2 regions of the Bifidobacterium sp. wkB344 genome follow, and region 1 is predicted to be linked to the other one. Evidence: riboswitches for the same ligand, from Rfam matches in the RefSeq annotation. Region 1 holds a riboswitch; the other holds the start of a gene.
What was found. A riboswitch is a leader RNA that binds a small molecule or an ion and turns the genes downstream of it on or off. The one in region 1 is predicted to bind guanidine.
Positions count from the first base shown of each region.

Region 2: it holds a riboswitch for guanidine, as region 1 does, so the genes downstream of both, CI601_RS01305 (multidrug efflux SMR transporter) here and CI601_RS08475 (ACT domain-containing protein) in region 1, are expected to answer to the same signal.

Region 1 covers NZ_NPOQ01000009.1:282,288-286,698, forward strand. Annotated here, with positions in the region: gene CI601_RS08375 (hypothetical protein) at 1-707, opposite strand, end outside; gene CI601_RS08475 (ACT domain-containing protein) at 1,007-1,663, opposite strand; guanidine-III (ykkC-III) riboswitch at 1,685-1,745, opposite strand; gene CI601_RS02740 (aldo/keto reductase) at 1,891-2,742, shown strand; gene CI601_RS08510 (NAD(P)H-dependent oxidoreductase) at 2,945-3,298, opposite strand; gene CI601_RS02750 (carboxymuconolactone decarboxylase family protein) at 3,406-3,732, opposite strand; gene CI601_RS02755 (VOC family protein) at 4,036-4,411, shown strand, end outside.
Region 2 covers NZ_NPOQ01000008.1:148,639-153,049, forward strand. Annotated here, with positions in the region: gene CI601_RS01290 (cell division protein FtsQ/DivIB) at 1-392, shown strand, start outside; gene dtd (D-aminoacyl-tRNA deacylase) at 385-885, opposite strand; gene CI601_RS01300 (GNAT family N-acetyltransferase) at 1,280-1,798, opposite strand; gene CI601_RS01305 (multidrug efflux SMR transporter) at 1,863-2,180, opposite strand; guanidine-III (ykkC-III) riboswitch at 2,189-2,252, opposite strand; gene CI601_RS01310 (FtsX-like permease family protein) at 2,452-3,891, shown strand; gene CI601_RS01315 (triose-phosphate isomerase family protein) at 4,100-4,411, opposite strand, start outside.

The sequences.
Region 1 (4,411 bases):
CGGGTGAAGATGAAGACATCCATGATGAAGGTTTGCAGCACCAGAAGGACCGTCGCCACGACTACCGTCCTGGTATGCCTGTCCGTCTCCGTTCCCTCTCCCTCCGGCTTGCCGGGAGACTTGAAGCTGGCATAGGAGAGGAGCCAGATGCCAATTCCGAATAAGACTGCGGCAAGAGGCAGGGAGAAGAAAATCGGCATGGTGCTCAGGCTGAGGCCTAGAGCTGCGACTAGGACTGCCGAGGCAAGGCCCAGATAGAAGGAGTCATGGTTCTTCGCCTTCCGTGGTTTGGGTAAGCTGGGAACACTTGGTTGAGATGGTTTGCCGACAGATACAGGCGCATCCTTTGCGGCAGTCTTATTGGGTTGGCTCGGCTTGTCGTCATGAGAGGGACCATCATGCTCTCTGTCTACGTGACCGGCCTGTTCCTGTTTATTTCGTACTTCAGGTCTGCTTTGATCGGCGTCCTTCTTGGATGAATCCCTGCCTTCTTTCTCGCCTGTTTGTTCTGGTACAGGCTTCGGCTTGGGGGCATTTACTGCCTGGCTTTCTTTTCTGGCGTTCGCGTTCTCCACTGGTTTTGGCATGTAGTTCTTGTCGTTCATGGTTGTTTGTTGGGAACTTTCACGTGTGTTGTCGCTCCGCGAGGAGTTTCCCTCATGCCTGCCTTGGTTCTTATTCGCACGTTCATTTCGATTGTTGCTCATCTGATCCTCCAGGCTTGTACTTCTCGTCACTTGTGGCAGGTCATCTGGCAGCCCGCCTATTTTCAGGAAGCAACCTTTGTTGAGGCCAGTGTATGTGTCATTTTCTCGTAAAAGTGGCATTGACTGGCACTAGGTCTGCATCTTTTCGATATTGACCAAGTACAGGTGAAGCACAGGGAGTTAGACGAAAGGAAGGGCCTGCAAAAGCGCCGAATTCGTTGCAATATATTCAACGACGAAGGGTGTTTGTTTATATATGGGCAGCATCGGCGGTCATGATTAATGTTGCTGTTGGTCAATCAGATGATCGTATATCCTGACTTGTCGAGGGCATTCAGGGCGGCAGGGAAGTCCTCGGCCTTGGTAAGGACATAATCCGTGTTGTAGGTCGAGACAGCGAAAATGCCTATGCCCTTGTTTGCCAGAATGGTGGCGATCGGAGCCAGGATGCCGATGAGCGAAAAATCGAGAATGCCTTGGATGCGGAAGGCTCGCCAGCCGTCACTGCGCTCCAGGGTCTGGCTGGGAACCATGTCGGCTGGACAGACCAATGAAGCCTCTTGGTCGGTTCGTCCTGTAAAAACAAAAGGTGAGTTCAGATCAATCTCTGTATAATCAGCAACTTTGCAGACAGTCAGTTCCGCTTCTATGGGTCGGATGCAGATACCCTGCCCTTGCCTTGTCGCTGAGCTGCAATTCTTGGTCGTGAATGAATCGCTTTTTAAATATGATCTGATGATGGCGTATAGCGCAACTATGGCCCATACGCATTCAAGGGCAAAAAAGGCCCACCTCCGGTTAGCCAGAGCATCGACGGCCAGCAAACATGCGCCGATAAGGTTCAAAACAAGGTTGACCCGGCTGCCGCTGGGCAGGCCTAGCAGCATCATCGAAGCAAAGGCCATGAGGAGCAGCAGAAATCCAATAAGCTGAGTCATTAGGAACAAACCAACCACGTCCTTCCACGAGTGACCTGTTGAGCGTCGTCGTCGATCCGGGTACGGCGCGTCTCGTCCGGGGAAGGAATGCTTCCGAAAGATACTGTAGCATTACTGGCAGGGGTCGAAGGTCCGGTGTGCATCCCCATAAGCAGAGGATGAATATATAGCCAAAAGTGGCAGGCAATACTGTCTTCCTATGCTTTGTTAGATTGCAGGAGGGATCACCAAGGAGACGATAGCGCATGGAAAAACTGCAGCTGAGCAATGGCTTCGAGCTTCCCATATTGGGATTCGGAGTCTACCAGATAGGTGATCTGGATGAATGCAGACGTGGGGTGGCATCGGCCCTCGATTGGGACTACCGCCTTATCGATACAGCTGCCTTCTATGGCAACGAGAGAGCAGTGGGGGATGCGCTGAGGGAATCTGCTATTCCTCGAGAGGAAGTGAGCCTTTCCTCAAAGGTCTGGATTCAGCAAAATGGTTACGAGGGGACGATGCAGTCCTTTGAAAAGACCCTGATCAACCTGCAGACGGACTACCTGGATCTGTACCTTATCCATATGCCTTATGGCGATTATCAGGGGTCGTGGAGAGCTATGGAAGACCTGTATGACCAAGGCCGTGTTCGTGCCATCGGAGTCTGCAATTTCCTGCCTGACCGGCTAATTGATTTGATACTTTCCAGCAGAATCGCGCCCATGGTCAATCAGATTGAGCTGCATCCCTTCACTCAGCAGATCGCACTTCGAAAGGTCATGGACGAGCAAGGGATTGCACCCATGGCCTGGGCGCCTCTGGCTAAAGGTCGTCGGGGAATTTTCGACAATCCTGTCCTCATGCGTATCGGCCAGCGCTATGGCAAGTCACCGGCCCAGATAATATTGCGCTGGCTGACCCAGCAGGGGATATGCGCCATCCCGAAATCCGCGCATGAGGAACGGATTCGCGAGAACCACAATATTGCAGATTTCAGTCTTGATGATGACGATATGCATGACATCAGAGCCATGGATACGGGAGGCCGCCTATTTCTTAATGTGGATACGCCTGAGGAGGCCATACGTCTGCATGGGTTATCTTATACACAGTGACTGAGGTCCGCTGAGCTGATAAGACGAGGGCTCCCGCACTTGAAGATTACAGTGTGGGAGCCCTCGTCTTGATATTAGGGATTCCTGTTGAGGCTTACTGTGCCGGCCAGTCGCCTTGCAGACAGCTCAAATAATCCTTGGCTGCCTTTTCCAGGCTCTGATCGCTCATACCTGAGCTAACGCCGGTCAGAATAAAGGGCTTTCAATAGACGGTTCCGATGAGATTGCTGGTAGCTTTGAACGGAGCCAGGAGCTCGTCCACCGTGTAGCCGAATTCACCCTCATGGTGATAGTTCTCTCCAGGAGAGCCGACAGAGACGGCGAGCATGAGTTCCTTGCCTTTCAGGGCATCGCCATGGGTACCATAGGCCCATCCGTAGGTGAGCACCAGGTCTTCCCACTCCTTGAGCAGCGGAGGACAGCTGTACCAATACATGGGAAACTGCCATACCAGACGGTCGCAGCCTTCGACGAATGCTTGCTCACTAGGGATGTCGATCTGATTGGAGCGCAAGGCAGCATATTCGTCCCGGACCAGGATACCCTCATCCTTCATGCCCCTTGGCTTCCCGCATCAGGCGGGCGTTGACCCGTGAGGCTTCCATATGGGGATGGAAGACCAGGACTGCCGTCTTGGCGTTTTGCTCCATGCCTTATTCTCCTTCAGTCATCATTTTGCCAGATTTGCTTGGCGCGGTTGAAAGCCGACCAGGCCTTCGGCCAGCCTGCGTAGAAAGCCAGATGGGTAATTTCTGCTGCTATCTCGTCCTTGGCGATGCCGTTCTTTTTTCCCATGTTCAGGTGAGCGTCGAGCTGTTCTGTGCTGCCCATGGCAATCAATGCGGCTATGGTGATCATGCTTCTGTCGTGCGCAGACAGTGCTTGTTCATCAGTCCAGACTTTGCCTAATAGAACATCGTCATTCTGAGCGGCGAACTGAGGCGCGAATTCGCCCAACTGCTCTCTTCCTGCTGTTTGCTTTGTGGCCATGATGTTCCCTTCCTCGCTGACCGTATGATCTCCCAAGACACAGGTTCGCTGCCGTCTTGGATGTGAACGGCAACAGTTTATGGCCCTCGAAACGGTATGTATAATGCCGTTTGCTTATATGTTGGTATTCGTTTTTTGCATGGGTGCGTTGCCGAGCTTTCATCCGATTGGTTTCTTCTTGACTCTGGCAGGAGTCTTGTCTGTTGTGACTATGGGTCGCCTTCACTGCTGGCACCAATGCCAGTTTTCGAATGCGCCCGCTTAGGCTGTCTTTTGGGTTACTAGGCGATGGGAGTTGAGTTCATGAGAATCACTGGTTTGGATCATCTGGTCATCACAGCGCGGGATGTCGATGCGACCTGCGCGTTTTACCACGATGTGCTGGGCATGCAGGTACAGACGTTCGGCGATGGGCGTTTGGCGCTGAAATTCGGCCAGCAGAAGATCAACATTCATCAGGTCGGCCATGAGATTGATCCCAAGGCAGATAGGCCTACGCCCGGTTCGGCTGACTTGTGTCTGCTTGTGGAGGATTCGCTGGATGATGTGGTTTCCGCGCTTCATGAGCATCGTGTTGACTATATGGGTCCGGTCAGCCGGACTGGCGCGCATGGGGCCATCACCTCGGTGTACGTCAGGGACCCCGATGAGAACCTGATCGAGCTTTCCAGATACGACC
Region 2 (4,411 bases), on a different contig from region 1:
CCGCGGTCTTCAAGGATGCGCAGGACAAACTGACGGCCGTCGACAGACAAGGTAGGGTGCTCAATACTGTGTCCAAGCCGGTGAAGGGAGTGCCGGTCATCCAGGTGTCCACCGTCAATCGTGCCCAGCAGGATCAGGCGGTCAGGCAGACCCTGCGGATACTGTCAACCATGCCCGAGGCCATGCGTCATTCGGTGACCAAGGTGACTGCTGAAACCCAGGACTCCATCACCACCGAGCTGGACCAGGGCAAACATGTCATCATCTGGGGCGACGGCTCCGATCTGAAGCTCAAACAGGCCGTGGTTGACAAGATTATCAACGATCCGTCCAAGATCGGCGACAAGCATCAGTTGGATGTATCGGCGCCTCTGCGACCCATCGTCAAATAGACACTGTAGAAGCTGCCGGCTTCATTAGTTTGTCGGTGTCCAGCAGGATGGTCACAGGGCCGTCGTTGACCAGATCCACCCGCATGTGGGCGCCGAATTGTCCGACGGCAACTGGCACACCGGTCGCGGCCAGTGCCCGGTTCAGATCCTGCCAGACCTTTTGGGCATGCTGGGGTTCTCCCGCAGCCATGAAACTGGGGCGATTGCCATGACGCAGATCCGCATAGAGGGTGAACTGGGAAATGGAGAGAATGGAGCCGCCGCAGTCCAGGACCGACCGGTTCATCCGACCCTCCTCGTCGGCGAAGATGCGCATCCGGGTCAGCTTGCGGACAGCATAGTTGACCTGGTCAGCTCCGTCGCCATCCTGGACGGCCACCAGCAGCAAGAGTCCCTTGCCGATACTTTGGGGTTGAAAATCAGGATCCGGCTGCCCTTGCTCGTCGACCACATCGACCCGGGCATGGCTGACCCGTTGTATGACGATTCTCATGCTTTCAGTCTAAAGACTTCAGGCGTTGTTGTAGTGTCGCAGTGTACAGCTGGACCGGTACCTGGTGAGAGTCAGACTAGAGAACCGTTCGAAGACTGGCATGAAGGACACCCACTTCAATGTAGTCGTAGCAGGGCTGGTTCCTGTCAACGGTCCAGTCGATGGCTGTCCCCTCAACTCTTACGATGCCTAGCTTCAGGTCGAAGTCCGCGGTGCCTGTGTTGCCAAGGCAATATGACGGGCTGCCTCGTCGGCGCAATCCTGATCGGTGTGCATGGAGGATGTCATGAGGAATTACCTACTTACTTCGCTGACGGGCGGATTCTGGTCAGTCATGGTTTCCCTTGGATCGTCTCAGATCCGTTGGCGTCGCTGGATTATACAGACGTATTCGTCAACTGACTGCTGCGGTCATGATCCAGTCGGTCTGTAGATCCTCGCCCAAGGTGAAGGTGTGCTCCCCGGTTCGTTTGAAGCCCATGGCTTGGTAGAAACGTTGGGCGGGCTCATTGTGCTCCCATACACCCAGCCAGATTTTGTTCAAATTCTGAGTCCTGGCACGTTTGAAGGCTCGATTGATCAACAGGGTGCCCAATCCGCGGTGCTTGAAATCCGATAGGACGTATAGCCGCTCGATCTCCATGGATGTGTCGCCGAACTGCTCTGTTTGGGCCTTCCCGGTGTTGAGCTGCATGTAGGCTGCGGGCGTGCCATCCACGCTGGCCAGAAGAAAAACGGATTCAGGTTCGGACAGTTGTGACTTGACCAGTTCGGGGGAGAAGGAGTGCCGGAGGTAGTCTTCCATGTTCTCTTGGCTATTGTCGGCGGCGAAGGTGTCGCGGAAAGTGGTTATGCCCAAGGAACGTATCAGTCCGGCTTCATCTGATGTGCATTGCCGTATTGTTGTGGTCATGATGGTGATTCCTTTCCTCGTTGATTCTGCTGCTTGGATATATCTGCTTTGATAGGCACTGTTTTCAGTTGACGATCTTGAGTCCGACCACGCAGGCGACCAAACCGATGATGAGCAGAATGCGGGCGAGTGAAATAGGCTCCGAGCCCGTAGCCATGGCGTATAGGACAGTCGAGGCAGCTCCGATGCCGACCCAGACCGCGTAGGCCGTGCTGGTAGGGATGTTGCGCATGGCAAAGGCTAGACCCATCATGCTGAGAATCAATCCCACAATAAAAACGATGTCAGGGACGATTTTGGTAAAGCCTTGTGACTTGCCCAGGGCGGTGGCCCAGACCGATTCACAGACGCCAGCGAGTATAAGTATGATCCACGAGGACATGGCTCCCTTCCGGCAAGTCTTGTCGCTGTCCGGGTACTTGACCATCGTCCGGGAACCTGAGTCAGATTCTGAATATCAGAATAGCACGAGGCAGCACCCTGATAGTTGAATAGCAAGGGAGCGGTCGACGGTCCATTGCGAGAGGGAATCAGGGTTGATTCAGGGTCGTTTCAGGGGTTTGCCGGATGTTGTCTTTCGCGTCGGTCGGCTATTCATGTAATAGAGGAATGTAGTCGAGTGTACGCACGAGGACGTGGCAGGTGAATGAAACATGACTTGGGCCTTACGTGATTTGAAAGCCAATAGTGGCATCTGGGCTGGCGTCTTTATCGTTCTTGTGGTCACCCAAACCCTGCTCTGTGCCATGAGCGTGAGCATGGGTGTCAACAGCTATTACCAAGGTTTGTCGGCCAAAACCAGGGATCCTGCCAAGAGCCTGGCTTCGGTCCTGAGTCTGGTCTTTCTCACGGTCGTTGTGCTCGGCTGTCTGGTGATCAAACAGACCCTGCAGGCATCGATTCGCCAACGTCGGCAGGGGCTGGCCCTTCTTTCGCTGCTGGGCGCTACGCCTAAGCAGATCCTGGTGTTCACGCTTTTGCAGGTGATGATTCTGGCTCTGCCAGCCTCCCTTGTTGCTGTGGCTCTTTCACCTGCGCTGGCTGGAAGGATCCTCGATTGGTATTCCACCGGGATGCGAATACCGGTACATTTCGCTTTTACCTGGCACGGTTTTCCCAGGTCTGCCTTGATTGGGCTTGCCGTGGGTTTAGCCACAGCTTTCTTGGCGACCAGCCGGACATTGCGGGATTTGGGGAAGATGACACCCGTCCGGGTGGTGCGCCGTGCTGAGGAGAGCGAATCGGTTGAACGGCCGAGACATGGACGCGGTCTTGTATCCCTTTTTCTTGGGTCGGCCTTGCTGCTATTGCCATTGCCTGTCTTTGCCTATCTTTCGCACAGCGGCTCCGGGTCCTTAGAGCCTAAGCAGGTCCAGGCGGTCATAAGTACCGTTGGAAGTGGACCGCTGTTTGCTATTCTCTTGCTGCTGATTGCCTTGGCACGTTCTGGGGGGCCAGTTATAAGCAGGGTCACTCAACTCTGGACTGCTCTGGTCCCCTCGTCATCTGCTGTCTGGCGGATAGCGCGTTCACAGGCTGCGGTCAGGAGTCGAGATACGACATTCGGCTCAACAGTTATAGCTCTGACTGCCTGTATGTTTCTGGTTGGCGGTCTGTTGGCTGCCGGAGGCACCAGTACCATCGCTATGAATAAGGTGCCAGGAATAGAGAACGTCACATCGGGTGGAACTTTGGAGTTGCTCTATGGTTTTTGGGCAGCGCTGCTGGTCGCCCTGGTCGGCGTGATCGCGGGGTTCGCCATCGCCGCTCGGGATCGTGACCTCGATTTGGCGCTCCTGTCAATTGCAGGCGCAAACCCGCAGCAGCTGACTGCTATATCCATATTGGACGGCACCATCGTGATGACCACAGGCATTATCATCGCTGCGGGCGGCACCGGACTGGTCGGGCTGAGCACAGCTATGGTCTACTGGCCACTAGTCCACAGTCTGTCCATGGTCTTTCCCTGGCAGTTCCTCCTTATATGTGGGTTGCCGATCATCGTCGTCGGCTCGCTGGCGACCATGTTGACGGCGCGGCCTGCTTTGCGGCGCTCGCCCATAGCCATTCTGCAAGGGGCCGTAGGCGAATGATTCACACCAAGCATATGGAGTAGGTCTATAAAGATCGCTCTAGAGGTTTGGTTATGGACTGTTGATTGTCGCAAATGCATTAGGGAAGTTTCAGACCTCTTTGCCTGTCAAGCTGTTCTGTTCCCCTTCCTTGCGCAAAAATAGAAAGCTCTGTGGGTTTGAATGTAGTAAGTGGGCCCGAATGATCATTCATGCTCCGATAACAGAATCAGGAAGCCTCCAGCATGCGGGCCTCTTGCACAACTGAAATGAAAGCTTCGGGTTCGTGCGCAAATCGGCCTAAGAACAACCCGTCGACAGCTGGCCATAATTCAGTCAGAAGCCCGGGTCCTGCCGAACCTCCATAAATGATGGATATTTTATCGTCGTACTGTCGGAAATGTTCAGAAATAGCAGTACATACCTCGCGCACATACTCTGTTGAGGCGGGATGCTGGGCTCCTATCGCCCATATCGGTTCATATGCCACCCATAGCGGGCCTGGTTTATGACCATCTACAGCGTTATTGATCTCTTCGAT